DNA from 4 places in the Paenibacillus sp. MMS20-IR301 genome. Region 2 is predicted to be linked to each of the others. Evidence: riboswitches for the same ligand, from Rfam matches in the RefSeq annotation. Region 2 holds a riboswitch; each other region holds the start of a gene.
What was found. Region 2 has a riboswitch for cyclic di-GMP ahead of LOS79_RS19780 (PA14 domain-containing protein). Riboswitches for the same ligand answer to the same signal wherever they lie in the genome.

Region 1 (7,923 bases), 1.6 Mb from region 2:
AACTTAACAAGTTCGTAAAAACTGAAGCCGGTCAGGCACGTTTGGGGGTGCTATAATGAAAACGGCTGAAAATCATGTTAATTTTCTCACTTTTATGAAAGAAGATGAAATCAATGAACGAGGGGTTACAGGACCGCCTTGAAAAATACGGATTATCGCTTTATATGATACGCATTACGCTCGCTGCTTCACTCTCCTGGGTGGCGGTGCACAGCCTTTACGGGGACCATTATCTGTACTTTGCACCGCTGGCGGCAATTCTGATTACCCAGAGCAGTGTTAAAGCTTCCCTCGAAAAAGGCGCCTACCGGCTGCTGGGCATTGTGCTCGGCGGGATCGTCAGCCTGATTGTCGGCCGCTTCTTCGATGTAGGCGCGCTCTCCATTCTGCTGATGCTGCTGCTCGGCATAGGCGTAGCCACCGCGTGCCGGATTAATATCCAGGCTGTGTCGCAGGTCGGCGTAACCTCCGTTCTGGCGCTTACCTTCTATCATGATGGGTATATTGTCTGGAGAGTCGCCGAAACGCTAATCGGCGTGCTGATCGCCTTAGCCATAAATATGATTATCGTTCCGCCCAAAGGGTTCGTCAAGGTCAAGAGCTTGGCACTTGAAGGCAGTCTCCTTCTGTCTGATGCCTTAAGCGGCCTGACCGCCGGCAGCCGGGGTACCGCATCAGCCCCTGCAGCGCTTAAGCAGTCCGGTGAGCTGCTGGCAAAGAGTGACCGGCTGCAGAAGGAGCTGCATTACACGCTGTCCCATTTCCCGTGCCGCAAAGAGCTGGGTGCTTTATCACAGGCCACATCCCATCTCGGCAGGATACACGCATACGTTAAGGGTATTGCCGAGGAGATCGCTCTGCTGCCGGCACATTATGCTGCAGCAGACTGGATGATTGAGGTTGTGACGGCTACTGCGGACTGCATTGCTTTATACGGTACCCGGACACTGTCAGATGCTGAGTGCGGACGCTCCCTTCCAGAGAGCCTGCGCCGTGCCCGTGATGTACAGCTGGCCTGGTTCGCTGAACTGCAGGGGGAGTGCCCGCTCGCCGCATTCCGTGATCTCGGGGCAGTCTTCTCCCATCTGAACCGGATTCTTGAAGAGATTGAACGTGCTGATTACGCGGCAGTCTCAGCTGCCGCCCAGCCGGCCAAGGCCAATACAGCGCGCGCTGTGCGCTTTCTGCAAAAGGGACTCTCTCATAAGCTATAAGCTTGGGGGGTGTCCCTTTTTTTACATTCAGCCGGGATTTCACTGGATACCGTTACCATTATAACCAAATCTCCTATATGCTGTAAGCTCTGGTAAAGCCTATTTTTTTGCGCCCTGGCAATGCATATTTTAAGATTATTAATAAATTGGCAGAATTGAGTTGAAAAATAGCTTCTTAAGTACTAGAATTAAGCTTGTTTGCAGAAGTTTCTGTTACACCCAGAAACCAGTTATGATCTTTTTTGTCGATAACAGTCGATTCGAAATTGCCTCATGCTGAGTGTATATCATTGATCTATTTCTAAAGGCAAACTTTCCGAAAGGTTAGGACGCAAAGCCATGGGCCTAAAAGCGCAGATATGCCGCGTTTACGGTCGCCAGGCTGCCAATAGAGACCACGTAAGCCAGCTGCGGCCAAGAAGGCGTTCCCGGGCTTTATGATGCTCTTTTCTGTACGAATGCCATTGATTATACGAAAAGCGAGGTTAAGAACATGCCCCAGCAGTTCATTGATCCATCCCGGTTTGAATTCATGGAATCCCTGATGCTTGAACGTAACGGCTTCCTGGATTCATTCTCTGCAGAAGGCCTGGCCCCCAGCGGGACCAACGGAGATAAGAACGGAATTATTCTTGTGCAGAACAATCAGGTCTTTGTCACCCCGCCGCTGCTTGGCGGCAAGCCCGCCAGAATCTCAGCGGTTCCCCCTGTAGTTCTGAAGCTCAACTGGAAGACGATAACGGAACCTACCGAGGTGACCTCGGCAGATCATATTACCTGGGAGATCTGCGAGAAGCCGCAGTATCAGATTACCGTCTCTCCTGATAAGCTCAAGGTGCATTCCACTTTATACCGCGTGGAGAAGTATGCCTGGAATCTGGTTAATTGCCCCGCCTCCTTCGAGGCTGCAGTCCGGGCTGAGCCTAACCGGGCAATGCTGCTGTCCACGCTCACCATAGAAAAGATTCTCTCTGCTCTGGACAACCCTGTTATACTGCGTAATCTTAATATTCCTGCCCTGTACGCAGAGCTGGACAACCCTACATATCTTCCCGTCTGTATTGCCGAAGGAAGAGCCCCCCGGCCCGGCAGGGCATCACGGCTGGTATTGTCTCTTCCGGAGCATACGCATGCAGGAAACGGAATGCTGCTTGAGCAAGAAGCCGCGGAAACAGCAAGCCTGCTGGATTACCTCAGGTTTCCGGGCGCCCCTTTCGCGTGGGAGGGAGAGGCATTTGCCCGCAAGCTGCCGCCCGAAGAAGGAATTCCCGGATTCGACGTAGATGGAAGCGTGCTGCCGCCGCCTTCGCCGCAGGATTTCCCTTTCACAGGGGGACAGGCTGCCCGGCTCCTTCAGGACGGAGGCATCGCCGCTCTGCGGTCCGGCAGGCCGCGGATCTGCGGCAGCACCGGCAGTGCCCAGACCTGCGATATGCCGGCAAGCCTCCTGCTCACCAAAGAGCTGGCAGCGGAGTCTACGGATATTATGTTCGCCGGTGACATTATTGTTCCGGCTTCCATCAGTGGCCCCCTGCGGATTGAAGCGTTAGGAAATGTCTATATTTACGGCAGCATCCGGCAATCCACAATTACGGCCACCGGAAGCATATATATAAGCGGTGAGGCTATAGACTCCTGCCTCTACGCAGGTCAGGCCGGAGTGGAGCAGAACCGTCTGCACAGCTTCTCCAAGCTGCTTGCGGCAGAAGCAGCGGCCCTGCAGGAGGCTGCCCGTCAGTTGGCCAAGAATGTGGAATCCCGCCAGCAGTCTGTTAAATACGGCCTGGTTGTTATGCTGCTGCTGGAGGATAAGTTCAGCCATATTGATCCTCTGGTCAGTGATCTGCAGTCCGCCCTGCTCTCCATGAACCCTGCCTTCCAGCTCAGCGCAGAGCGGCTTAAGCATATGCTGGAGGTATTCTCTCATCCGGGACAATTCACAGAATTCATTACAGACAGTGTCCTCACCACCTTCTGCAGTCTGCTTCATAACCTCTCAGACAGCATTACGCAGCTCTATGAGGAATATGCTGTCATTGACATTGCCCGCTTACAGGGCAATGTCCAGCAATCCGGCGGCCGGCTGATCCAGCGGGAGCTGCAGCATCTGTAATGACGCAATATACCGGCTTTCAGAGTTTGTTACATAACATAAACGGCTGCAGTCCCGCCAGGCGGGGCTGCAGCCGTTTATTCTGTCAGTGCGTCCTGGCCAGCCTGACATTGACCAGAATAATGCTGCCCACGATCAGCAGCATGCCGATCACCAGATTCAGTGTAATCTGCTCATGCAGCAGAACCACACTTGAACCGATTGAGATCAGCGGAATCAGGAAGGTGAACGAGCCCACCTTGCCGGCTTCGCCTTCATTGATCAGCTTGAAGTAGACCATCCACCCCAGCGCGATTACAAAGACCGCGATGAATAACGTATTTACAATAAATGCCGGACTCCAGGTAATATCCCCCCAGCTCTCGGATGCTGAACCCGCAGCCAGCAGAATCAGTCCGCCGATCATAATCTGCATGGCCGTCATCCACAGCATATCCACCCGCGCCGCATTCCGTTTCGTATAGACCGTAGCCAGTGCCCAGCTAAGCGCACTGGCTAAAGCCAGAATCACACCGGCAGCAGAGATGCTTCCGGTGAATCCCCCAAGGCTCAATGAACCTACACCGAGGAAGCCGATGATGAGCCCGGCAATCTTCAGCCCGTACATCCGCTCGCCAAGCCAGAGCCAGGCAAAGATTCCAAGCAGCACCGGCTGGAGGAAGACAATGGCCGAGAATAGCCCGGAAGGCACATACTGCAGGCCAATCGTCTGGAAGCCGTAGTAGAAGACAATACTAAGGAAAGCCGACACCAGATAGACCGGCCAGAGCTGTCTGAAATGCAGCTGCCCCCGTCTCGGCAGGGCGGCAATAATCAGTATAATGCCAGCGGCTACTGTACGGATTCCCGCGAACAGTAGCGGCGGGGCGTAAGTTAAGGCAATCTTGGAGAGCGGCCAGTTGATGCCCCAGACAATCACAAGGAATACTAACAAGCCTATGGTTTGCTTCCGCTTCTGCATCACTGCACCTCTTGTTCTGTTTTATTTCAAAATGATACAATAGAACCAGTCATAATTGAAATGAATTATTCTCATGAGGGGCATACCAGATTCGTTATGAACAATACGCAAATCCGTCTGTTTGTCTTAATTGCCGAGAGCCGCAGCTTCACCAAGGCAGGCCTTGAGCTGAATATGACACAGCCCGCAGTCAGCCGGGCGATCTCAGCGCTTGAGGCTGAGCTGGATGTGAAGCTGCTGCTGCGCGACCGGCGCAGCGGACTGAAGCTGACCGGCATCGGTGAGCGCCTGCTCGTCATCTGCCGCGGCATTCTGGGCGGCTTCAACAAGATCGAGCAAGAGATTGCTGCCGAGAAGGGACTGGAGAAGGGGCAGCTCCGCATCGGCGCCTTCCCGGTAGCGGCCGCCCATTTCATTCCGTCCATTATCCGGGCCATCTCGGCCAAATACCCGGGAGTTGAACTTAGCCTGCATGAAGGCTCGGTAGCCGAGGTGAAGGAGTGGCTGGATACCAGATTCATTGACGTCGGCTTAGTCATTCCGCCAGTGGAGGAATTTGCTGCTCTGCCCCTGTTCCGGGAGAAGCTCTATGCTGTCCTGCCCGGCAATCACCCGCTTGCACAGAAGCCCTCCATTACAGTGCAGGAGCTGGAGACTGAACCCATGCTGCTCTGCCGGTCGGGGTACGAGCCTCCGGTAGTCGATTTATTCCGCAGGGCCGGCTGCCGGCTTAATGTGAAATACGAGGTTAACAGCTATATTACCGCGCTGAATATGATCAATGAGGGACTCGCTGCCGGCGTAATGTCCCAGCTCTCCCTCCTGTCCCTGCCGCCGAATGTGGCAGTCCGGGAGCTGGCGGAGGAGGCTTACCGCGATATCCATGTTGTGGTCCCTTCGCTGGAGGAGGCCTCTATCGCCGTCCGTCTGTTCATCGATACGGCTCTGCAGCTGTTCTCCGGCGGGGCAGCTGCAGAGCCGATCCATACTGCTAATATCCATAAGGAGTGATATTCATGAAATACAACCGCATGGGCAACAGCGGGCTGCAGGTATCTGCCCTTGGTCTTGGAACGAACGCGTTCGGCAAGCGTGCGGATCAGGAGACTTCCATCCGGATTATTCATGCGGCGCTGGATCAGGGTATAAATTTCATTGATACCGCCAACATATATGCCGGCTCTGAATCAGAGCGGATCATCGGTCTCGCGCTGGAGGGCAGACGCCAGGAAGCGGTGCTTGCTACCAAAGCCGGGCTGCCGAAGCATGAAGGCCCCGGCGGGAGCGGCTCTTCCCGCCACCATCTGATGCAGGAGCTGGAGGGCAGCCTCCGCCGGCTGAAGAGTGATTATGTTGATTTGTATCAGATTCATACCTTCGATCCCTACACGCCGCTGGAGGAGACTCTCCGTACGCTTGACGATATGATCTCCGCAGGCAAAGTACGCTATATCGGCGCTTCCAATTATGCCGCCTGGGAGCTGATGAAGGCGCTGGGGATCAGTGAGGCCCGCCACTGGGCCAAGTTTGTCTCCATTCAGTGCAGCTATTCGCTGGCTGACCGCACACCGGAGGCTGAGCTGGTTCCGCTCAGCCTGGATCAGGGACTGGGCATTATCCCTTACTTCCCGCTGGCCGGCGGCATTCTCACCGGCAAGTATGCCGGCAGCGACACCGTACCGGAGGGGTCCAGAGCAGTGACAGACCCGAACTTCCGCCGCTTCCTGACTCCGGAACGCATTGCACTCGGGGAACGGGTAAGCGCGGCCGCCGCAGAGCTGGACACAACGCCTGCGGCGCTGTCCCTGGCCTGGCTGATGAACCAGCCTGCCGTGTCCACAGTGATTGTCGGCGCAACCCGGGTAGAGCAGTTGCAGCATAATCTGCAGAGCCTGAAGGTCCAGCTGAATACTGAGACGCTTGCGCAGCTGGAGCTGGAGCAGGCCAGCGCCGCGTTCCGCACCGGCGAGCCGTTCGCTGTCTACCGGCTGCCATAATGCAGCTGGCTGCTTATATACAGCAAAGCGAGTCCCTGGTATGGCGGGGACTCGCTTTGCTCGTAAGATAGGCTGCCGGGTTACTTCATATTGCACCGGAGCTGCATATTGGTTGTTATACCGCTGCGATAAACATTTCCATATCTTCCTGCACAGTGGTGATGCCTCCGATGCCAAAGCTGTCTACCAGCACTTTGGCTACATTAGGCGAAAGGAACGCCGGAAGGGTAGGCCCGAGGTGAATATTCTTCACACCCAGATGCAGCAGCGCCAGCAGCACGATAACTGCCTTTTGTTCATACCAGGCAATGTTGTAGGAGATCGGAAGATCATTGATGTCTTCGAGGCCGAACACTTCCTTCAGCTTCAGCGCTATGACCACTAGCGAGTAAGAATCATTGCACTGGCCGGCGTCAAGCACACGCGGAATTCCCCCGATGTCGCCCAGCGGCAGCTTGTTGTATTTGTATTTGGCACAGCCGGCGGTAAGAATCACTGTATCGCTTGGCAGCTCCGCCGCGAAGTCCCTGTAATAATTCCGGCTCTTCATCCGCCCGTCGCAGCCGGCCATGACGAAGAACTGTTTGATCGCGCCGCTCTTCACCGCATCTACCACCTGATCCGCCACATTCATTACAGCCGCATGCGCGAAGCCGCCGACGATCTCCCCGGTCTCGATTTCAACAGGAGCACTGCACTGCTTAGCCTGCTCAATCAGGGCAGAGAAATCCTTCCGCCCGTCGGCCCCTGGCGCAATATGCTGAACCCCCGGATAACCGGTGTTCCCTGTCGTATACAACCGGTTCTTATAGCTTTCTTTAGGCGGTACAATGCAGTTGGTCGTCATTAGAACCGGACCGCCGAAGCTATCGAATTCTTCCGTCTGCTTCCACCAGGCGTTGCCGTAATTGCCTACGAAATGGCTGTACTTCTTGAAGGCCGGATAATAGTGGGCGGGAAGCATCTCGCTATGCGTGTATACATCCACTCCGGTACCTTCCGTCTGCTTCAGCAGCTCCTCCATATCCTTCAAATCATGCCCGCTGATCAGAATACCCGGCTTATTGCCTACACCGATATTCACCTTGGTAATCTCCGGACTGCCGTAAGCCGCCGTGTTCGCCCGGTCGAGCAGCGCCATCACATCGACACCGAACTTGCCGCATTCCAGAACCAGAGCTGTCAGCTCGCCTCCGCCCAAGGTATTATCGAGAACAGCCGTCAGCCCCTTTTCCATAAAAGCATGTGCACCCGCTTCGTAGAAGCCCAGCACCGCCGCATGCTCCATATAAGCTGCCATTCCCTTGAGGCCATAGGTTAACAGCTCACGCAGGGAGCGGATATCCTCATGTTCTGTGGCAAGCACGCCTACGGTCGCCGCCTTGTCCATCAGTTCCGCGTCTGTACCAGCGCTCCAGCAGGCTGCGTCATGTTCTGACATATAGGCAATGACTCCGGCATCCGCAACCCTGCTCCGCCATTTATCCCGCAGGGTAAGCCCCTCCCGGATTCTGCTTATAAAATATTCAGGTACAAAATTAGCATTGGTAATGGTAGCGAACAGACTCTCTATAATAAACTTCTCTGTCACCGGATCGGTAATGCCAAGCTCCCGGCCGCTGCGCGCAAAGACGGCAA
Region 2 (7,923 bases):
ATTTGCTTATAAGCTGCGAAGCGGCAGCGCGGGCATTTACTTCTACACCGTAGCCACTATCCATTATGAGGAAACTCCCAAGCAACAATCCGATATTCACGCGTCACACACATAAGGAGGGTTCACTATGAAACTAGTACTTTTATCAGGCGGTTCAGGCAAGCGGCTCTGGCCGCTCTCGAATGACTCACGTTCGAAGCAATTTCTGAAGGTACTGGAAAGCCCGGCAGGTGAACCGGAATCGATGGTTCAGCGGGTGTGGAGACAATTGCAGGAGGCCGGGATAGCGGAGTCATCCTATCTCGCAACCGGCCGCAGCCAGGTGGAGATGATTCAGAGTCAGCTCGGCGGCGAGGTGCCGATTATCGTGGAGCCGGAGCGCCGGGATACCTTCCCCGCCATTGCGCTGACGGCCGCTTATCTGTATTCCATCGCCGGTGTTTCACCGGCAGAGACCGTGGCGATTCTGCCCGTCGACCCTTATGTGGAATCATCCTTTTTCGATACGGTGCTGCAGCTGGAGAGTACGATGCTTGAGAGCGGTGCGAATCTGGCGCTCATGGGCGTAGTACCGGAGCACGCCTCCGAGAAATACGGCTATATTATTCCTACCAGCGCCGCAGCAGGCGAGAGCGGGTATCTGCAGGTGAGCCACTTCCAGGAGAAGCCGGACCGCAGGCAGGCAGAGGAGCTGATCAGCCGGAATGCACTCTGGAACTGCGGTGTCTTCGCTTTCCGGCTCGGGTATCTGCTGGATATTCTGCAGCGCAAAGGCCTCCCGCTGAACTATGAGGAGCTGCAAAAGCAGTACAAACTGCTGTCCTCGATCAGCTTCGATTATGAAGTGGTCGAGAAAGAGGAGAATATCGTAGTTCAGCCGTACGCCGGATTCTGGAAAGACCTGGGCACCTGGAATACCCTGACCGAGGAGATGACCAGTAATCATGTCGGCAAAGGGTTCGTGACGGCAGATTCCGAGGGTACCAGCCTTATCAATGAGCTGGATATTCCGATTACAGTAATCGGGGCGAAGGATCTGATTATCGCTGCCAGCCCGGACGGTATCCTGGTTACGCACAAGGCGGAGAGCCCGCGGATCAAGGAGGTACTGAAAACTTTTGAACAAAGACCGATGTACGAAGAGCGTCGCTGGGGCCACTACAAGGTAATCGATTATGTGAAGTATGATGAAGGCAATGAAGTGCTGACGAAGCGGATTTTCATTAACGAAGGTAAAAATATCAGCTATCAGTTGCATCACAAACGCAGTGAAATCTGGACGTTTGTCAGCGGTGAGGCAAGCATTGTCATTAACGAAAAGATGCATAAGGTAAAGGCAGGGGATGTTGTACGGATACCGGAAGGTACCAAGCATGCAATCCTGGCACTTACAGATGTGGAATTTATTGAGGTGCAGAGCGGCTCTGAACTGGTGGAGGAAGATAATATCCGCATCACTCTGGACTGGGAGGATATAGCTTTACACCAGTTTATCTCGTAGGCCTAATTAATCTATTTAACCAATTGTAACAAAATCAAAACAGGTATTTAGCACTATTTATTAAGAAATTTTTATTTTTGCTCTAAATTAAAAATAAATAGCGACGATACTTACGGTAAGAGGGATTCATCCTTCCAAAACGACAAAGGCAAACCTAATCGAAAGATAGGGACGCAAAGCTATAGGGCCTTCGCAAGAGTGGCAGCCTGGCTACCGAAAGGAAGAGGAAATTTTGAAAACTTACCGTAAGTCCCGTTTGCTGTGCACTGTGCTGTCACTGGCCTTGTTTGTGTCTGCAATACCTGCAGCCCTGGGCGGGCTGGCTTCAACTGCTGAAGCGGCTTCCAGCTCCAAGGCGCCTGTTAACCCGTCGGCATCGGCAGAAGCAGTCAAACTACTCAGTGATCTGTATTCCATCACAGGTAAAGGCATCATTACAGGACAGCACGACTATCTGGAGAGCCCGGATGAATTCAGCAATAAGCTGAAGGGAACCAGCGGCCAGTACGCAGCCCTTCACGGTTATGAGCTGGGTGTTATCAGCGGCCAATCGGAAAGCACCGCAGCGGCACAACGCAGAAATGTAGTGAACAGCGCAATCAGCTGGTATAAAAGCGGGGGCATCGTGGCTATGACTTTTCACGAGAACCTGCCCGGCACCCCTTATCTGTGGTCCAATGTGCAGAAGAGCCTGAGCCAGGAAGAGTTCAATAAATATGTTACTCCGGGTACGACGCAGTATACGGCCCTGATTGCAGACCTGGACAAGGTGGCCGTTTCGCTGAAAAGCCTGAAGGATGCAGGGGTTCCTGTACTCTGGAGACCTTATCATGAAATGAACGGTGACTGGTTCTGGTGGGGGAAGAAAAATAACTTCGCTAAATTATGGAATATTATGTATGACCGTTTCGTAAACGTTCATCAATTAAACAACCTGCTGTGGGTCTGGAATCCTAATGCACCGAATGCCTGGTCTGATCCTTACGCACTGACTTATCCGGGAGCAGACAAGGTGGATGTGCTCGCAGCAGATATATATGATAACGACTATATGAATAAATACTATGACGGCCTGCTTAGCCTGGCGAACGGCAAACCTATTGCCATTGGCGAGAACGGGGAAATGCCAAGCACACAGAAGCTGCAGCTCTCCCAGAAGAACTGGGTATATATGATGACCTGGGGAAAAATGCTGTATGAAAATAATAGTGATGCTACTATTAAAGGCTTCATGGGCGACAGCTACACATTAACCAAGGATCAGTACAAGGCAGCAGCGGCAGCAACTCCAACGCCGTCACCGACAGCGACACCAACGCCGTTACCGACAGCAACACCGACGCCGTCACCGACAGCGACACCAACGCCGTCACCGACAGCGACACCAACGCCGTCACCGACAGCGACACCGGTGCCGTCACCGACAGCAACACCAATGCCTGTTCCAACAATTGTACCTGTCAGTGATTCAGTGCAGGCACCGCTCCAGAATGGCCTGCGCGGAGAATATTTCAAGAATATGACCCTCTCCGGCACACCGGTGCTGGTACGCAATGACGATCTGCTGAATTTCAACTGGCGTCAGGGGTCGCCGGATGCCGCGCTTGGCGTGGATAACTTCTCAATCCGCTGGACCGGCCAGATTAAGCCGGCATACAGTGAAACCTATCAGATCATCACAACCTCTGATGACGGGATCCGTGTCTATGTTGACGGCACAGCTGTCATTGACAGCTGGACTAAGCAGAGCGGAACAGAGCGTACAGGAAGCATAGCCCTGAAGGCAGGCCAACTGTATGACATCAAGGTGGAATATTACGAGAATGCAGGCGATGCCAATATTCGTCTGATGTGGCAGAGCGCCAGTCAAGCAAAAGCAACTGTGCCGGCCAGCGCATTGTATATGCCAAATTCAGCGGTTGCTGCTGATAAGGCTCTATCCGCAGCTCCGGCTGCGGCTGTACCGACAGCAACGCCGTCACCAGTATCAACACCAACGACAGCACCGACGCCGACACTGACAGCAACACCGGTGCCGACAGCAACGCCGACAGCGGCACCAACGCCAACGCCGATAGCAACGCCGACAGCGGCACCAACGCCAACACCGACAGCGGCACCAACACCGACAGCAGCGCCGCAGCAGGTTGTGGTTGAGGCGCCCCCCGCTAACGGGCTTTACGCGGAATATTTCAATAATATGACGCTGTCAGGTGCCCCGGCAGTGGTACGTACCGATGCAGCACTTGATTTCAATTGGCGGCAGGGTACACCGGATGCGGCAATTGGCATAGATTTCTTCTCTGTCCGCTGGAGCGGCAAGATCAAACCGCTCTATACAGAGACTTATCAGATCTATACCACTTCCGATGATGGTATCCGCGTGCGAATTAACGGCGAGCTTGTGATCGACAGCTGGACGAAGCAGAGCGGAACAGAACGCACGGGAAGCATCAGTCTGACTGCCGGGATGCTGTATGATATCCAGGTGGAGTATTACGAGAACCAAGGGGATGCGAATGCGCGCCTGATGTGGTCCAGTCCGAGCCAAACCAAAGGAACGGTTCCGGCCAGCGCTCTGTTTCTCCCGTCTGCTTCCTAAGATTACGCGGGCTCAACGGCTGTAGTCATGCTTGGCGCTGATACTGGTTAAGACGTTACAATATTAAATCCTAATATAGTCCACTCTTGATAGCCCTGCTGTTCAGCAGGGCTACTGAGCTATAGATCTCCGGGCAGAACGGAAGCGGTCTGCATAAGAGGCACAATCTCCCGGAGCTATGGCGGCAGCAGAGGCTGGAGGAAGGAGATTACATTGAACACTTACCGTAAGTACCAGCTGTATACAACTTTGCTTCCCATTATTTTTATTCTCACGCTGTTGCCATGGTCCGAGGTGCGGAGCCTTCCCGTAACCCGTGTCATGGACACGGCTCCCGCCGCAACTCCTGCCGCAGCTGTTACTCCGATTAATCCCTCTGCCTCAGAAGAGGCTGCTTCGCTGTTAAGCTACCTGATTGATCTGGGCGGCAAGTCCATGATCTCCGGCCAGCATGATTACCTGGAAAGTCCTGATGAATTCAACAATAAACTCAAAAATGCCAGCGGACAGTATGCCGTTCTGCATGGCTACGAGCTTGGAGCTATCAATAACCAGAGCGAGGCAACGATCGCCCGGCAACGCCAGGCTGTTATAGACAGTGCTATTAAATGGCATCAGGGCGGGGGCATTGTGGCGATGACCTTCCATCAGAATTTGCCCGGCACCTCTCCGGAATGGGCTAATGTGCATATGAGCCTGAGCCAGGATAAATTCGATGCTTATGTCACTCCTGGAACCCAGCAGTACAAAGCCCTGATTGCCGACCTGGACGAGGTTGCCGTGTACTTGGGGGAGCTGCGGGATGCCGGAGTTCCTGTTTTGTGGCGTCCTTATCATGAAATGAACGGCAACTGGTTCTGGTGGGGGCAAAAGGATAATTTCAACCGGCTATGGGACATTGTGTACGACCGTATGGTTAACAAGCACAAGCTGAACAACCTGCTGTGGGTCTGGAATCCGAATGCGCCGAATGAGTGGGCTGAGGCGTACAGCAAGTATTATCCCGGCCTAGACAAAGTGGATATACTGGCAGCGGATATTTATAACGATGACTTTAAACAATCCTATTACGAGAATCTGCTGAAGCTGGCCGGCGGCAAGCCGATCGGGATCGGGGAGAGCGGAGAGCTTCCAGACCCTGTAATATTGTCTCAAACCCAGAGTAAATGGGTATATACGATGACATGGGGGAAAATGCTGCTTGAAAATAATAACCTTCAGGAAATCAAAAGCTTTATGAGCAATAAATATACCGTATCACGGGAGGATTATAAGCAGGATATGATCGCCAGGCCTAGTGTGCCGGCAGTAACCTCGCCTTACGGGCTTAAGGGAGAATATTTCGGTAATACGGAGCTGTCCGGAGCACCGCTGCTTACGCGGACAGACAGCAGGATCGACTTTAACTGGCATGGAGACTCACCGGCCGCGACGATTGGCGAGGACAGCTTCTCGGTCCGCTGGACCGGTACAATCAAGCCGCTCTACAGTGAAAAGTATACCTTCACTGCCTCTTCCGATGACGGCATCCGGGTATGGATCGGCGGCAAGCTGATCATCGACAGCTGGAAGAAGCAAAGCGGGATCAGCCGGGAGGGCAGTATCGTGCTCTCGGCAGCAACAGCCTATGATATTAAAGTGGAGTATTTCGAGAATTACGGTGATGCCAGTGTCCGTTTGATGTGGCAGAGCCCGAGCCAGAAGCAGGCGGTGATTCCCCGGAATGCGCTGATGCTTCCCTAAGATCATGAAGCCGGGTCTTGTAATTGCAGCTTTACGTTAACCGCTATAAGGTCAGCCGCCCCCGGCAGAAAGCGAGGACAAGGGAATGAAGACCAGGACGAACAAAAAAACCGGCAAGCCCCAGCTTTTGCTACTAAAATTTGCAGCACTGATTATCTTGATTCTGTTGTCGGTTTCGGTCTTCGGCAAGGATGGGACGAAGAGCGGCAAGGTGGAGGTTGACATGTCTGAGTTGTCGGCAGCCGGCGGTGCAGGGCCGGCAATGCCGGAGGGGACTGTGCTGTGGAGGCTCGGGCAGCATGACGGCTCAGCTGCCGAATTTGCAGCTGCAGACGCATCCTCAGCCAAAGAGGTTATTAACTTGGCTTCATCCGCAGTCAAGGCAGCTGAGCTGAAGACCGTGCCTTCCGGGCTGCACGGGGACACTAATCCTGAACTGCGGATTACTTACAAGCTGGATAAGATCCCGGTCAATGGGGTCTTATTTCGTGTGAGCATTCTGGATGCTTACAAATCGGTGCCGCAGATGAGTGTGTTCTCCAATAAGCAGCTGTCCGGCATCATCCAGATTGCGGGAGTTTCCGGGACAGACAGCAAGTATGATTTCCGCAAAACCTATGAGCTGTACATTCCTAAAGAGCAGCTTATCAGCGGAAACAACGAGCTGACCCTGCGGACCGCGCGCGGGATTTATTCCTCGGAGGCGGAGGATAAGTACAGCTGGTGGACTTGGGATGAGCTCAGCCTGGAATCGCTGAAAAGCCCGATTAAGGAGCCGATTCACGGCAGCTACACGCTTACCGGAACGATGGTGAATAATAAGCAGTTTTATTTTGACAAAGGTGCAGTTACCCATCTGCCGTATATTATGAAATGGCTGGGTGTTGCCTACAGCGGCAATATTATGCGGACCAGCTGTGCCAGTGATGTCGGCCGCTCCTGCGAAAATATGGGCGATTACTACAAGGTGCTGAAGGATTACAATATGCAGTCCGTGGCCCTCTATTTGTACACCGGCGATATTAAGCTCAAGGCGGATGGTTCGCTGCCGGAGGATGCGGAGAAGAAGCTGACCGATTATTTCGAGCAGTACAGCCCGTATTTCCAGTATTATGAGGTGGATAATGAGCCGGGGCTGTTCAACCGCTCCAAGGCCGTCAATCTGGCGGTTGCAGACTGGCTGAACAAGAAGGGCAAAATAATTGCGCCGCATCTGCAGACCGTAGCACCGGGCTGGGCTTACTGGCCGGGATACAGCGAGGACTCCTGCGGCAACCAGAAGGGTGCACTCAAACAGTGCGGAGACCCCGACGGCTGGGAACGGGATCCGGAGCAGCGGGCTGAGCTGGAGGAAGTGACGGATCTAACCAACGGGCATTCCTATGGTGAATCCTATATTTTCAGCCAGGGAGGCAGCTTTACAGAGAACCTCAAGACCTTCGGCGGAGCAGTCGACGGCCTCAGCAAAAAAATGCTCACCACCGAGTTCGGTACCTCGGATACCCATGTTGATGCTTACCAGTACGGGGCGACCCAGCAGACAGCTGCGGTGTTCGACCGGATTATGCGGGCGCATATCGGCTATGCGGATATGTTCGTGCAGCATGCCGCATTCTTCAAGAATTTCAGCCTGTTCAAATACGGCTTTAATCTGGAGGAGCATGATCCGGCGGACACGGAGATCTACTACACCAAAAAGGGTGAGGATTCACGCGTCAGCATCATGCGGCGGCTGGATCTGGCCTATGCCACCCATGGGGCACCGCTGACCTATCAGATTACGAACAAGGATAACCTGGCTGACAAGCTGGTATATGTCCGGGCAGTAGATACGTCCACCCTTGAGCCGCTGGCAGGCAGCGGGGCAACCTCGAACAAGGTGCTGGTAAATTTGGTGAATTTCGAGGAGACCGAGCAGACGGTGAGCGTCAAAGTGACGATGCCTAAGAAAACAGTCTATGAAGGTGAAAGATTCGGCAGCGGGGATACGTACGAAGAAGCACACAGTTATATTACCGGCAGAAATGCCTCACCTGTGCTGGAATTCACCGAGAAGCTTGCTCCGGGAGAGGCGGTG
Region 3 (7,923 bases), 2.5 Mb from region 2:
CCGGCGCTTCTTCAGCAGAAGGCCGGGATGGTTATGAAACGGGATTAGAATACTTGAATAACTTCTTCAATGCCTTCTACTTCTTCGATAAGGGCACGTTCAATCCCGGCCTTCAGCGTGATCGTGGAGCTTGGGCAGCTGCCGCAGGCACCCATAAGCTTCAACTTAACGATGCCGTCTTCTACATCGATCAGTTCTACGTCACCGCCATCGCGCTGCAGGAACGGACGAAGTTTATCAAGCACTTCCAGTACTTCATCATACATGGCTGGGCTTTGTACATTCTCACTCATTTCTCAATCACTCCTTTCGTATGTTTATTATAGTACAAAAAGTTAAAAAATAAAATGGTTTGGGCAGGATAGGGAGATTAACATGAGACCAATTATTGAATTTTGTGCCAGCAATACCGGACATGGCACAGAGGCGCTCAAAGCAAAGCTTGAGCAGAACCCCGAATATGATGTCATTGAATACGGCTGCCTGAGCAACTGCGGGCAATGTTACCTGCAGCCGTTCGCCATGGTCGACGGGGAGATTATCGAAGCGGAATCCCCCGCCGAGCTTGAAGAGGCGATCGAGGCTGCAATCCAGGCCGCAGCGGCCTGGGACAGCCTTGAGATTGATTAAGCGGGAAGCCCGGGAGGTTCTAGCCGAAATGGCGTTTGGACATCCAGAGCACACCGCTCTTGAGCAGGCGCGGAACGCGGCCCATAACAGAGCGGCGGCCCATCAGGCCGAAGCCGGCATTTTTACCAAGTGAACCGAGTGTTCCCTTGAGCTTGATCTTATGCAGCCTTGGTGTTTCATCACGCCACAGGGCCTGAATAATCTGCCCCACCTGCTCTCCCTGCGCCCCTGCCGCCTGTGCGCTGGGTGCAAAGGGCAGGCTGGCGCAGTCGCCGATGACGTATACCTCCGGGTAGTCAGCTACATTATAATACTGGCCGACGATAATCCGTCCTCCGCGGTCCTTCGGAAGCTCCAGCTGCTGCACGACCTGTACCGGCTGAATGCCGGCAGTCCAGACCGTAACATCAGAAGGAATTGCCTGGGTGCCATTGAAGATGGCATCCTTTTCTACATGAGAAACCGATACCCGTCCGATTGTCTCCACCTGATGCTCATTGAACCATTCCTCCACATAGCCGGACAGCTTGGCCGGGAAGGAGGATAATACCCGTTCCCCCCGGTCCAGAATCGTGATGTTGAGGTCCGGCCGGCTCTCCCGCAGCTCCGCAGCAATCTCGACCCCGCTTAGACCCCCGCCGACAATATTCACCTTTCCATAAGGCTTCACATCATTCAGCCGGCGGTACGTTTCCCGGGTTCCAGCGAAGCTCTGAATGCTGCCGGCGTATTGCTCAGCTCCGGGAATGTTATGATAATTATCCGTGCAGCCCAGAGCAATGGCCAGAATATCATAGGCTACGGGCTCTCCGGTGTCGAGAAAAATCAGCCGGCTCTCGAGGTCAATGGAGCCAACCTGCCCATAACGTACAGTCAGCCGGGGATGAACCGGAAACTGAATACGCAGATGATGATCGGCTACAGTCCCTGCGGCCAGTGCATAATATTCTGTCTTGATTCCCTGATACGGCATCCGGTCAACCAGGACGATTTCCACATCATGGGGGAGATGATGATTGAGCAATTGCTGAATGAGGGCAAGACCGCCGTAGCCGCCGCCCAGGACAAGTAGAGTTCTCATGCGTACTGATCTTCCTTTCGGATATGATGCAAGCTGTACATGCAGTTCCGCAGTCCTTGAAGCAGTATTAATTATTCGTATACTTTAATTTCGTTGTAGAAGGTATCGCGTTCTACCGGAATCCGTCCCGCTCCTTTGACAAGCCAGATCAGCTCTTCACGGGTCAGTCCTTCCGGTGTCAATGCGCCTGCAGCGTGGCTGATCCGTTCCTTCAGAATGGTGCCGTGCACATCCGATGCCCCGAAGCTAAGCGCCACCTGGGTCAGCTGTGCTCCGATATTAATGAAGTAAGCTTTAATATGGTCGAAATTATCCAGCATTAAACGGCTGACCGCAATGGTCTTCAGATCCTCATAAGCAGAGTTGCGGCGCATAATGCCTGCATTCTTGTTCTTAGGCTGCATGGAGAGCGGAATGAACACCATGAACCCGCCTGTTTCGTCCTGCAGCTCGCGGATTTGCAGCATATGGCGGATGCGGTCCTCGCGGGACTCAATGGAGCCGTACAGCATCGTGGTATGGGTCTTCATCCCCATCTGATGCGCTGTCCGGTGAACCTCCAGATATTCCTCGACATTCGCTTTGTCGACACGCATTTTTTTGCGGTACTGGTCAGACAGGATCTCAGCCCCGCCTCCGGTGAGTGTCTTCAGTCCGGCAGCGCGCAGCTGCTCCAGCACCTCGCGGATGCTGAGCCCGCTGATGCGGGTGAAGAAGTCGATTTCAGCGGCAGTATAAGCCTTAAGCGTAACTTCAGGGAAGCGCTCATGTAAGGCTCTTAGTGAATCAACATAATACTGGAAGGGTACATGATCATTATGACCCCCGACAATATGGAACTCCCGCACGCCGGGATGGATATGCTGCTCGACATATTGCACCATTTCCTGGCCGGAAAGGGTATAGGCGCCTTCTTCGCCCTCATCCTTGCGGAAATTGCAGAAGGCGCAGCGGGATTCGCAGACATTGGTGAAGTAGAGGCTCATATTTTCAATAAAATAAACTTTATTGCCGTTTTTACGCTGGTTAACCTCTCCCGCCAGCTGTCCGATCGTTAACAAATCGTTGCTCTCATATAAATAAACGCCATCTTCCAAATTTAATCTTTCTCCGCCGCGGACCTTCTCAATGATGTTCGCCATCCGGGCATCCATGTGTGGTGTTATAATAGTAGACATATGATTTCCTCCTGAAGGTAGGCGAGGCGAATGCATCGCAGAATCTTGTGCTAAAAACTAAGCCGGAAACGGTCTCCGTGACAAATTTCCGAATTTTTGCGTATAGCGCTTTACCTATTATAAACCTCTCCCGGGGGGTGAGCAACCGCTGGCAAAGACAGGATAATCCGCTGTAAAGCGCAAATCCGGAGAGTGTTTGTGACTTGAGGGTAAGGGAATAGTGGAGTATACTTAGTTTAAATCAGAATAAAGCTAGGATATACCTCATATTTACCCGTTTCTTAGCTGAATCGTTAGATTGTTACTTACAGCCTGAAGGCTGCTTGATACAAGGGCGTTAGAAGAGGCTGAACCATTTCAATTAGAGGAGGACAATCATGATTACAATCAGTGATACTGCAGCAGTACAATTGAAAGCTATGCTGGCTGAACAGGAAGTGCCGGATATGTTTCTCCGCCTGGGCGTAACAGAGGGGGGCTGCAGCGGCTTCTCCTACGCTATGGGCTTCGACGACAACGAGACTGAGCAGGATGTGTACATGGATGTTGCAGGCCTTAAGGTTATCGTAAGTAAAGATGATATCCGTTACCTGAACGGCCTTGAGATCGACTTCGAGGAATCGGGCATGACGGGCGGCTTCACCATCAATAACCCGAACGCCAGCGCCACCTGCGGCTGTGGTTCGTCGTTCCGTACGAAGGAAGAGGCGGGCAATCCGGCAGCGGAGCCTTGCTGATAGGCAAGTTCGACAACTTCTGAAATTAATGTTATACAATGATAAATTACCTCCTGAAATTGTGTTGATGCTCAGCACAAATTCGGGAGGTTTTTTTATGGAGCAGCAGGGTTTTGAAGAGACCAATTTTGAAATGGAAATATGCGCACTTCTGCATAACATGCGAAATTCCCGGGTTTTGCATCCGTTTTTCGTAAGTTTTCATGTTTTTATTGAAAAAATAGATAAAATACGACAATGTTCACAATAACGACGATATCTTCCTTTATAACTTTAGGGTATTATTACCATGCAGAGAATAGATTGTATATAGAGTTATGTAATGTTATTCGCAATAAAGACTATTTGAATTACCAAAGGCAAACCTGTACGAAAGTCAGGGACGCAAAGCCACGGGCCTTACATTACTGCATCTCACGATGCTGGATTATGGCAGCCGGGCCGCTTTTTCCGGTGGTTTTTTTGCGTTTTTTTGTTTGAAGAATGGAGTGGAGGGAATTTATGGGCAGGAACAAAAAATTTCTGGTTAAGCTGCTGTGTCTGCTGCTGGTAAGCCAGCTGGGGACGTCCTTCATAGGGGGGACAGCAATGAAAGTTTTGGCTCAGGGGGATACATTGAAAATTCATTTTCAGCCCCTTCATGGTTCAGTTCCTGCGGGATATATAGCTGACTATGGGGACATCTATGCTGCAAGGAATGGTCATGAGTATGGCTGGAATAAGGATCACACTACGGCAACAGTAACAAGAAGTACATACCGGGATTCATATAACAACGTATCTGCAACAGAAAGTACATACAGTGACAATATTCATGACACGTTAACGCGAATCAGCCCTGGTGGAGAGTGGGAGATTCAGGTGGATAACGGTAATTATGAAGTAGCTGTAACAGTAGGGGATGCTGTATATGACAGTAAGAATGCACTTGCTGTGGAAGGAACGGAATTTTGGAGCGATATGAACCTGAAGGCTGGAGAGCATGCGACCCGGTCAAAGATTGTAACAGTCACAGACGGGAAACTTACAGTGAGCCAGATTGACGGTCCAGATGTAGAGACGGCACTGAATACGGTAGAGATTACACTGGTGAATATGTTTACTCCGGTAATTTCACCTCCGAGGATCGGACTTCCCGCTGAGCAGAACAAGATTGCCGGGAACAAGGTTCTAATGTCCGGCACAATGATAAATGTACATAGTGCACCGCCGTATACATATGTAAATGGATTACGGGAAGAAATCTCCCGGCACATGAGTGAACAGGTTGCAGGCATCAGCGAGCAGGTACAGCAGTATGAGCATGCTGCAACTGTGGTGAACGGATCAGATGCTGCTGCTATACAGCAGAAGATTCTCTCAGAAACACAGAGTCCTGCTGTCATCAGATCCGGACACTTAAATCTGGAAGCGAGCGTTACCTTCGGAAGTCCGGATAAGCCGGTAATCCTCATCGTTGACGGGATCAATTCGAATCAGAATTTAACTATCACAGTCTATGGATCATTAATTCTGCGCGGCGGGCTTAATGCGAATGCACCCTTGACTGTTCAAATCATGAATAGCAGCAATACTGTACCGGATGGAAATCTGTGGGTACAGGGGGCTTTTCAACTGAATAATAACTTAAAGTTCCATGTGGATAATGAACTGTATGCCGGCTCACTGACTTATAACGGAGGAACCCTTCAGATTGAGGCCAAACGTGTACTGGTACAGGGCAATATGAATATCAACACTAATGTAACCATGAACATAGAAGAAGAGATGTCGGCAGGAGAGATCGTCTCTAATAATCTATTAGCTAATCTGAATGTTAAGAAAGGCGATTTGTTTGTTCGTGATAACGTCAGTGTAAATAATAATTTGAATATTACTACGGGAGGCTTGTTTGCTGTAGGCGGCAATCTGATTACCAATCAAAGACCGCAGATTCATACAGGAAATGGTACGGAAGGGCAGACCCTGCTGAAATATGTCCTATCGGGTCTGAAAGCGGAATATTTCAGCGGCAACAACTTTACCGGGCAAAAAGCTGTGAAGCTGGATGAGTCCGTCTTCTTGTCGGGACAACCAGTGCTTCCGGTATCCGGTATTGCCAATCAGCATTTCTCAGTCAGATGGACCGGGCAAGTACAGCCTAAGTATTCCGGTCTATATACCTTCTCTGTTAATACCGGCGGCGGGGTCCGGCTATGGGTAGATAATCAGCTGCTCGTCGATAAGTGGAATGCTCAGAACAATACCGGTCAAGGACTTGTTCAACTGCAGGCCGGAGTAAAATATGATCTGAGAATGGAATACGCAAACGATCAGGGAAATCCGCAGGCGAACCTGTTCTGGGAAAGCGACAAACAGTCCAGGGAGGCAGTGCCGTCTGTCTATTTACGTCCATTCGGAATTCCCGAGCCTATTCCAATTCCAGCCGCTACGGCCATCACCTTACAGTGGCCTGCCCAGTTCAATGCGGATGGATATGAAGTGGAGATAGATGGTGAAATTTCGCCGCTCGGGCCTGAAACCGGTTATGTGGCGGATCATCTTAGTCCCGGTACGGAGCATACCTACAGAGTCCGGGCGAATAGTGAAGATATAAAGGGAGAATGGTCACTGCTAACTCCTTATTGGACGCTTCCCGCTGTCCCTCAGAATATCAGCATGGCCTCAACGAGTAATTCTATAACACTGAATTGGGAGCCTGTTATTGGAGCAACCAGCTATGAGGTGGAGGTGAATAACAGCATTCAGAATATTGGAAATGTTACAAGCTATCTGGAAGATCAACTAATCCCGAATATGCAAAAAATCTTCCGTATACGGGCTGTAAACAGCAGCGGTCCGGGAGCCTGGAGCGGGATTATAGCCAAGTCTACTATTGTGGCTGCCCCGGGTAATCTGTCAGGTACTGCTGCAGATCAGTCAATTGCACTGCAGTGGGATGCTGTCTCCGGAGCCATTGCCTATGATGTAGAGGCTGATGGGACGCAGATTGAGAATATTACAGAAACCTCCTATTCGCACAACGGCCTGGAGCCGAACAGCATCCATGAATATAGAGTAAGAGCACACAACGAGAATGGAATAAGTGATTGGAGCAGTAAGATTACTGTATACACTACGCCTGGCATTCCCCGGAATCTTAGCGCCACCGTGGAAGGAAGTGCTATCCGTGTTACCTGGGATACGGTTAAGGGAGCATCGGGATATGACATAGAAGTAGATGGAAGCATCATAGATAACGGAACGGATACAGAATATAACCATACGGAACTAAGCTTGAATTCTGAACATACTTACCGGGTCCGGGCCAAAAATCAACAGGCGGCAGGGGAATGGACCTCCCTGATTGTATATACAACCCATGCAGGGGTTCCCAATAATGTACGAAGCACTGCAACCAGCAGCGAGATTACATTAACCTGGGATCCGGTGCCAGGTGCAACAGGCTACGATATAGAGGTGGATGGTACGGTAGTTCATGGCGGTTTGGATAACAGCTATATTCACAGCGGGCTTAAGCCGTTCTCCACTCACAGTTATAGAATCAGAGCGAGAAATGCCGGAGGTACAGGAGAGTGGAGCAGAGAGGTATCTGCAAAAACAGTTTTTGGTAAACCTGAGAACCTTACAGCAGTTGCCTACAATAGCAGCATTAAGCTTTCGTGGGACAAGGTGGAAGGGGCGACGGGTTATGATCTTCTGGTCGATGGAGAAATCATTGACAACGGTCAAATGACCAGCTATGAGCATACAGGATTAGAGCCGTATTCATGGCATGTCTACAGGGTTAGGGGCAAATATGGAGAGAGCCTTGGAGAATGGAGCAGTGCACTTACCAAATCTACGATTCTGGGCATTCCCGGGAATATTAAGGTGAAAGCACTGAGTGATCAGATTACGTTATCCTGGGATGCTGTTATAGGAGCAACAGGTTATGAGATTGAAGCTGACGGCAAAACGATAGATAACGGAGCAAAGCTCAGCTTCACGGACAGCAAACTGTCATCCAACACAAAGCATACCTACCGGATCCGGGCGAAGAACAGCCAGGTGATGGGAGAATGGAGTGACTGGACAACGACAATTACCAGTGTTACTGCTCCAGGAGTACCGCAGAATTTCACAGGTGTGGCAACTATAAATTCTATCGAATTATCTTGGGATAGTGTGGAAGGGGCGGCTCTGTACGATCTGGAGGTTGACGGCAAAATTATCACTGATATCACAGTCACAGAGTATAAGCATCTCGGCCTGGAGCCTAACACAATGCATAATTACCGTGTAAGGGCACGGAATT
Region 4 (7,923 bases), 790 kb from region 2:
GGATAAGCTGGCCGAAGGCGGACATATTGAAGCCGTCGAGATTATCCGCAGCCCTGACCGCCCCGATAAGACAATCTACCGGATCACTGATAAAGGCAGAGAACTCATGGAGCAGCTAATTCTGCAGCAGATCAAGACCAGTGGTCAGCTCTATCATCCGCTCTACATGGCCTTGGCCCTCTCGCGTTATATTGATCAGGAGAAGGTTGAGCGGCTGCTGGAGGAACGGATCCGGGAGACAGAACACCAGGTGAACTACGCTTACCAGGTATATGAGGAGCATATTACGGTGGTCCCCCGCTCAGCGCTGCATCTGATGTACGGCCGATATGAGCACAGTCTGACTGAGCTGAAATGGCTGAAGCGTCTGCATCAGGATGTGGTTGACCGCAGGCTGAGTGATACCGGCAGACCGATTGATTTATAGCATCATCTGCACAAGAGGATTGTTCCCTGCCGCTGCCTGCGGCCCGGGACAATCCTCTATTTGTACTGCGGAATACCATACCAGTTCCTGAAGGTGTACAATATTCTCGCAGTCATTAATTCAACAGGTATGGAGGGATACAATTGCTGAAAGCGTTACCGCTAAACAAACGCGGCATTCCTGCCAGCCGCATTGCTCTAGGTTGCATGGGACTCGGCGGAGAATGGGACCATGAGCCGGTTACGGCTGGTCAAATTAAACAGGGTCATGAGGCCCTTGAAGCAGCGCTGTCGATCGGAATTAACTTCTTTGATCATGCGGATATTTATACCCGCGGCAAGGCGGAGAAGGTATTCGGGCAGATTTTCAAGGAGCGTCCGGGCCTGCGCGATGAAGTTATTCTGCAGTCGAAATGCGGAATCAGGCTAATGGAGCCCGGGGATATCACCAATATGTTTGATTTCTCGAAGGAGCATATTCTGGGCAGTGTAGACGGAACGCTCTCGCGGCTGGGCACAGATTATATCGATATTCTGCTGCTCCACCGCCCGGACCCGCTTATGGATCCCGAAGAGGTTGCTGAAGCACTGCATCAGCTTAAGGCCGCCGGCAAGGTGCGCCACTTCGGCGTCTCCAACATGAGCGCCGCCCAGATCAAGCTGCTGCAGGCCTACTGTGACGAGCCGTTCATCGTGAATCAGCTGCATATGAGCCTGGCCAAAATCAGTTGGGTCGACGCCGCACTCAGCGTGAACCGTGAACAGTGGAAGGATATCACCTTCCCCGAGGGCACGATAGAATACTGCCGCGAAGAGAACATCCAGCTCCAGGCCTGGGGGCCGCTGGCCCAGGGTCTGTTCAGCGGCCGCCCGCTGGAGGGGCAGCCTGAAAGTGTAGTGAACACCGCAGCCAGAGTCCGTGCGCTCGCTGAGGAGAAGAACACAACCCCCGAAGCGATCGTACTGGCCTGGCTGATGACTTATCCTGCAGCAATTCAGCCGGTCATCGGCACGGTTAATCCGCTGCGCATCAAGGCCTGTGCAGGCGCGGAGAGCATTCAGCTTACGCGCAAGGAATGGTACGAGCTGTATGTCAGCTCGCGCGGGGAGAAGCTCCCTTAGGGAAACTGCTCTCATTATCCTTAGCTGATGAATGACAGATTGTCCCCCGGAAATTAACATTTAAATATAAACCCTGAATAACCGGTATGCGCCAGGCGCAGCCGGTTATTTTTTTGCAAAAACGACATATTCATTCGTTCTTTATTAAGAACATATTTAGATATACAGTGATAAATAGAGATAAATCAAGAAAAACAATGATTTTCGTTCGTTATAAAGGAAATACAGAAGTAAATGACGGTTTTCTTTTTGAAACAATACAGTTATGATTTCATTACCGAAACGTTCTTAATAAAGAACGATAATAACGAACAGATAAACAGATTTTTGAGGGGAGGACTTCCTCTGAAACCCAGATCTAAAAAAAGGGTAAACACGGGCTCCAAAATAGGATTGCGTTCCCTGCAGTCAGGCGTGGTAATCTCTCTGCTCTTCCTGTGTACTTCACAGCAGATCGGCAATACCTACGGCGGCTTTACCGATGCAGCCCAATTGGAGAGTGAGATCAGCTTCTGTGCAGTATTTCCCGAGACGTTCAAAGAACAGCTTATTCAGTTCAAAGGCCATGTTACTGCCGCAGTTCTGTTAGCTGCATCCCTTAAGGACTACAGCTTCCCGCAAAGCTATCAGGGAATATCATCCATAGAGAGCATGTCGCTGACTGAGCTGGACGCTGCCGAACAACATCTCTCAGAACAGTTATCAGAGCTTAATTCCGGTCTGAAGCAAGCAGATATCCAATTGAATGCTAACCAGCAAACCTGGAATGAGCTAACCGCAGAAATAAACGCTGCAGCCGCAGGACTCGCGGTAATCGGAGGATATATGAACAACCTTGATCCTTATTGTCTTGAAATTACTGATGATCAGTTCTTCAGCGAATTCCAGAGCAGCCTCTCGCAGAGCGACGTGCTGTCAGAAACATTGACCGCTTCATTAAACGGAATTATCCAGTACCTGCAGTCACTGCATGATCCGGATACAGCTTATTCCCTGACCGTCAGCGACTTGGTCTATGGTCCCCTTGGTTTCAGCCAGGAGGCGGTTTCACAGCGGTTCATCTTCCCGGTCACGGCCACTCTGCCGGAGGATAATATATCAGGCACTCTGCTCTCCACTTACAACAGTCTTAATTCCTCACTGCTTAGCCTGAAAGACAGTGCGGCTTCCAGCATAGCGGAAATCGGCAGCCAGCAGCAGCTGATCAGCGAGACCCGCAGCGTACGCCTGGAAGAGGAGGAGCAGGCGCGTCTCGCGGAACAGGCGAAGAAAGATGAAGAAGCGAAGCAGGCTCTGGAGAAGCAGAAGGCGGCGGAGGCCAAAGAAAAGGCGGAGGCCGAGGAGAAGGCTGCTGCCAAGCCTGAGGACGGGACTAAACCAGAAGACACTTCCGCAGACAAACCGGGCGAAGTCACAGACCTCCCGGATCCGGCCGGAAGCGGGCAGCCAGAACCTGCCGCAACACCGGCACCTGAATTAACTGAAGCCACGGCACAGGAACCGCAAGCCACGGCAAGCCCTGTACCTGAGCCAGAACCTGCACCAGATCTCTCTAACTCCCAACAAGACAAAGGCGGAGATTAACATGAAGATTAGAAAATGGATTAGTAACCTGCTCTCTACAGCTATGCTCCTGATCTTCATCCTGCTGGTAGCAGCCGTAGTCGTATCCAAGAGCTCCGGCGGTGAGCCTTCCTTCTTCGGGTATGAAATCAAAACCGTGCTCTCCGGCTCCATGGAGCCAGGCATCCAGACCGGTTCGATTGTAGCCCTGAAGCCTGGCGGAGATATGAACCGGTTCCAGAAGGGGGATGTCATCACCTTCAGAAGCGAGGACAATATTCTGATTACCCACCGGATCGTTGAAGCCACACTTAATTCTGCAACCGGTGAGGCTCTATACCGCACAAAAGGTGATAACAATGATGCTCCTGACATGAATCCTGTCAGCTCGGCCAATGTTGTCGCACAGTACACCGGAACCACTATCCCGTATGTCGGGTATGCCATGAACTTCGCCGTCTCCAAAGCCGGCAGTATAATCCTTATGATTGTGCCGGGCCTGATGCTGCTGTTCTATGCACTCTACAGTTCGTGGAAAGCGCTGAGTGCACTTGAAAAGAAAAACGCGGCACTATCCGCTCCTTCCGCACCCGAAACACCGCAATAATTGTTGTTACCTTCCGTTTACGAACCGGAAGATACAAATATATAGGCGCTGCCTACAACTAATCTCAAACAATTAGAGGAGGAATTATTAATGGGTATCAAGAAAACTTTGGGTCTTGGCGTTGCATCGGCTGCACTTGGTTTGTCTTTAATCGGCGGAGGAACCTTCGCTTACTTCAGCGACACTGCACAGAGCACAGCAACTTTCGCAGCAGGTACACTCGATCTGACTTCGGATCCTTCTGTCATCGTTGATATTTCCAACCTGAAGCCGGGCGATACTGTAACTAAGAACTTCAAACTGAAAAACTCCGGCACCCTTGATATCGGTTCAATCAAGCTCAAAACGACTTCAGAGGTAACCGATACGCTCGGCGACAACAATGGCGTTGACCTGAATAAGTTCATTAAAGTGAAATTCCTCGTGAATAAAGACAAAGCGACCCTCACTTCACCGACAGTGGTCTATGAGACTACACTCGCTGATCTGAAGAATATCACCCCGGATCTTGTAGATAACACCGGAACTTTCATTGAGCAGCTCTTCACTGAAGCTGACGGCATCAAAGCCGGTACGGAGGACAGCTTCACAGTACAGTTTGAATTCGTGGATTCCGGCGAAGCACAGAACTATTTCCAGAAAGATAAAATCAAACTGATCTGGGATTTCGAAGCTAAACAAGGTGCTAAGAAAGCCTACTAAGAACTGATGCGTTGTCTAAAAGCAGTATATCTGAAGCCGGCAACGGTCAAGGTATACTGCTTTTTCTCCCGCCCGCATGATTTTTGTCGGTTTTGCGAATTTTTGTTATACTAGTGTCAAAAAGTACGGAGGGCGTTGTAATCATGTCAGATAATATGGGAAGCCGCATCCATAGGCTTCGTCAGGAGAAGGGTTATTCTCTATCCGAACTGGCGGACAAGGCTGACGTGGCGAAATCATACTTAAGCAATGTGGAACGGAATATTCAATCCAACCCCTCCATTCAATTTATCGAAAAGATTGCTGACGCGCTTCAGGTATCCATTCATGTTTTGCTGTATGGCGGACTCGCTGAGACCGAAGAACCGGCTCTGGACGGAGAATGGTTCAGCCTGGTTCAGGAGGCTATGGCTTCCGGTATAAGCAAGCGTGAATTTAAGGAATTTCTTGATTACCAGAAATGGCGGCTGGACCAGAAGGATAATTGAACAGAATGATCCGGTAAAGCCAGGCGCGGTCCGCTGCACCCGGTTATGCCCCTGCCCGGGAATACAGAAAAGGGCACAGCGTTCTAATCGCTGTGCCCTTTTCTGTATGTATCCCTGCAAGACTGGTTATCCTACATCGCCTGAAGTGCCTTCTCATTAAAAAAACGGCGGATCTCATCCGCCTGGATACCGGCCCGCTTAGCAGCCATGAGCAGATATACCCATTCTAAATCCAGATCAACTGCCTGAAGCTCATCATTCCCCTGGTTGGACTGATCCAAGAAATCTCCTCCTAGAATTTTTCTCGTCCCCAGGCAGTCCGGCCATCATAGTATTTCTACTTTAGATCCGAGACTTTGTGCCCCTGCCTTTCAGCAGGTTTACCCTTTACTGGACCCTTTGTTTTGAAAGGATCTGGATAAAATCAATGAAACCGTTCTCCGCAATAACATTATACAAGAACTTTAACGAAAAGTGTGTCGATATCTGGAATTTTTTTATGTTAAGTTGTGAAGAACCTTAGCTGAAATTGCCTACAGCTTGTATAAATATTCCCATTTTTATTTCAAGCGCCCTCATTCCGTTTAAATATAGTTATTATAGACTTCGCTTCCGTGACACAATATAAGAGTAATTACCCAATTTTATGTTTTGCAACTACAAAAATTCTTAAAAATTTTATTTTTATTTTTTATAGTTTGAACTGGAAAGCTACCTGTTGATTTAGGATACAGGAATGCCCAAAGAGCTTCTTGCTGAACGGCCGAAATTCATTCTATTGTATTCACCTTCTATCCGCGCGACAGCTTATTGTACACGATTGCTGGCCTTCGCTCCCACTAAGGAAGCCAAGCGTGGTGTTGGAGCAAGTTATAGAGGGTCAATCCCCTCTGTCTGGTTCAAATACACTCCCAATCTGACGCATACGGACACCACAGCCTTTGTTCGCTCGAAAAAGGCCATTGGGGCGGGCTTACGGACATGACGGCCCTTATCCGCCGCTTTTCATAGGCAAAATCCACTTTTCCGGTGAAATAACGGCGCTGATGTCCTTAAGGTCCGGCACTCAGGTAGCTTTCTGCAGGCTTAACGTCTCTCATGTCCGTAACGCTAAGCTGGTCCCTTGAACAACCGTTGCGTGGCTGGCTGCATTTTTTAATGGTGGGTACATTCAACCCATTTACCTGCGCGCGGCAGCTCATTGTACATGATTTTCCGCTTAAAGATGAGTTTTGGACTTCCGGCCGCCGTTATTTCCAAATTTTTTGCTGATTACCGCTGTTTATGGTGAACATTCTGTAATTCAGGTTTTCTAAAGTATTTTAGTACAATCTATATAGCATTTTTCTTTACTCCGGCCTTGCCTATAAGATTTATGATTGTTCCGTATGAATCTCATGTTGAATCATACCGTTTTGCGAACGGATTGCCCGAAAGTATGAATTGATTACCCTGCCGGAAAGTAGCACAATAATGGTGAGAATGAAACCGCAAACATTGCAGCTCCGCCTGGTGGCACACTTGTATGCCGCGTGTGGAGTTTATCCGTTAGGAGGACCTATTCATGGCCATCAAAGAGCCCTATACCCATTCCGTCTGGAGCAAATACTACGGCCCCAACCTGGGCTACATCCAGGAGAAATATGAGCAATTCGTCCACAACCCGGCTTCCGTCGAGCCTCACTACCGTGATCTGTTCACTGTATCCGGTCCGCCTCCGCTCGCCCCTGAGACCGACAAGACGCCTCCACCGGCAATTTCCGGGGATACCGAGTGGCTCAGAAAGGCCGTAAAGGCCTCCAAGCTGATGGCCAACATCCGGATCTACGGTCATATGGCTGCGGATATTGATCCGCTGGAGCGGAGCAGCAACCCGATGGCGAAATGGCTGGAGATTGAGACTTACGAGCTCACCCGCGAAGACCTGAATGCCCTGCCCGCATCGCTGATCTGGGAGAATGCCCCGGAGGGCGTGCATACTGCCATGGATGCCGTTCACCGGATGCGCCAGGCATACACGCAGACTATTGCCTATGAGTTCGGGCATGTGCATGATGAACGTGAGCTGCGCTGGCTTAACAGCCAGGCTGAATCGACCACCTCACCGGCTCCCTTGAACAATGCAGAACGCAAGGAGCTGCTGAAGCGGCTGATTCAGGTAGAGCAGTTCGAGACCTTCCTGCATAAGACATTCGTCGGCCAGAAGCGCTTCAGCCTGGAAGGCAATGATGCCCTTGTCCCTATGCTGGATGAGATTGTACGGGCTGCCGCCCATGACGGCGCTGAACATATTCTTATGGGGATGGCTCACCGCGGAAGACTAAACGTGCTTGCCCATATTCTGGGCAAACCTTATGATATTATTTTCTCGGAATTCCACCACTCGCCGAACAAGGAGCTGTTCCCGTCCGAAGGCTCCATGGGGATTAACTATGGCTGGACCGGCGATGTGAAATACCATCTGGGAGCTGACCGGGCTGTCCGTGAGGGCGAAACCGTGCGCACCCGGATTACGCTCGCCAACAACCCGAGCCATCTGGAGTTCGTTAATCCTGTAGTAGAAGGCTTCACACGCGCAGCACAGGAGGAACGCAGTGCTCCGGGCTTGCCTAAGCTGAATACGAATAAGGCGATGGCTGTACTGATGCACGGCGACGCCGCTTTTCCGGGCGAAGGTATTGTTGCTGAAACTCTTAATATCGGCAAACTGCAAGGTTATCAAAACGGCGGTACTGTGCATATTATCGTCAATAACCGGATCGGCTTCACTACGGAAAGTGAAGATTCCCGCTCCACCCACTATGCCAGTGACCTTGCCAAAGGCTATGAGATTCCGGTGGTGCATGTTAATGCAGATGATCCGGAAGCCTGCATTGCTGCCGTCCGGCTGGCCAGTGCTTACCGCCACCAGTTCAAGAAGGATTTCCTGATTGATCTGATCGGCTACCGCCGCCACGGCCATAACGAAATGGATGATCCGGATACTACCCAGCCGCTGGTCTACAGCAAGGTCCG

Region 1: it holds a riboswitch for cyclic di-GMP, as region 2 does, so the genes downstream of both, LOS79_RS26430 (flagellar assembly protein A) here and LOS79_RS19780 (PA14 domain-containing protein) in region 2, are expected to answer to the same signal.
Region 3: it holds a riboswitch for cyclic di-GMP, as region 2 does, so the genes downstream of both, LOS79_RS30720 (fibronectin type III domain-containing protein) here and LOS79_RS19780 (PA14 domain-containing protein) in region 2, are expected to answer to the same signal.
Region 4: it holds a riboswitch for cyclic di-GMP, as region 2 does, so the genes downstream of both, LOS79_RS23025 (anti-repressor SinI family protein) here and LOS79_RS19780 (PA14 domain-containing protein) in region 2, are expected to answer to the same signal.

The regions. Positions count from the first base shown of each region.
Region 1 covers NZ_CP135275.1:6,152,852-6,160,774, reverse strand. The annotation lists gene LOS79_RS26435 (FUSC family protein) at 105-1,214, shown strand; cyclic di-GMP riboswitch class I at 1,511-1,604, shown strand; gene LOS79_RS26430 (flagellar assembly protein A) at 1,708-3,327, shown strand; gene LOS79_RS26425 (DMT family transporter) at 3,413-4,288, opposite strand; gene LOS79_RS26420 (LysR family transcriptional regulator) at 4,385-5,299, shown strand; gene LOS79_RS26415 (aldo/keto reductase) at 5,305-6,285, shown strand; gene hcp (hydroxylamine reductase) at 6,401-7,923, opposite strand, start outside.
Region 2 covers NZ_CP135275.1:4,597,910-4,605,832, reverse strand. The annotation lists gene LOS79_RS19790 (hypothetical protein) at 1-115, shown strand, start outside; gene LOS79_RS19785 (sugar phosphate nucleotidyltransferase) at 128-1,501, shown strand; cyclic di-GMP riboswitch class I at 1,639-1,719, shown strand; gene LOS79_RS19780 (PA14 domain-containing protein) at 1,734-4,103, shown strand; gene LOS79_RS19775 (glycosyl hydrolase) at 4,317-5,846, shown strand; gene LOS79_RS19770 (discoidin domain-containing protein) at 6,070-7,923, shown strand, end outside.
Region 3 covers NZ_CP135275.1:7,137,358-7,145,280, forward strand. The annotation lists gene LOS79_RS30695 (NifU family protein) at 45-293, opposite strand; gene LOS79_RS30700 (YuzB family protein) at 376-630, shown strand; gene LOS79_RS30705 (NAD(P)/FAD-dependent oxidoreductase) at 650-1,711, opposite strand; gene mqnE (aminofutalosine synthase MqnE) at 1,783-2,889, opposite strand; gene LOS79_RS30715 (HesB/IscA family protein) at 3,267-3,626, shown strand; cyclic di-GMP riboswitch class I at 3,975-4,075, shown strand; gene LOS79_RS30720 (fibronectin type III domain-containing protein) at 4,128-7,923, shown strand, end outside.
Region 4 covers NZ_CP135275.1:5,391,716-5,399,638, forward strand. The annotation lists gene LOS79_RS22995 (PadR family transcriptional regulator) at 1-427, shown strand, start outside; gene LOS79_RS23000 (aldo/keto reductase) at 571-1,548, shown strand; gene LOS79_RS23005 (hypothetical protein) at 1,942-3,132, shown strand; gene sipW (signal peptidase I SipW) at 3,134-3,718, shown strand; gene LOS79_RS23015 (TasA family protein) at 3,809-4,420, shown strand; gene LOS79_RS23020 (helix-turn-helix domain-containing protein) at 4,564-4,908, shown strand; gene LOS79_RS23025 (anti-repressor SinI family protein) at 5,040-5,189, opposite strand; cyclic di-GMP riboswitch class I at 5,219-5,303, opposite strand; gene LOS79_RS23030 (2-oxoglutarate dehydrogenase E1 component) at 6,473-7,923, shown strand, end outside.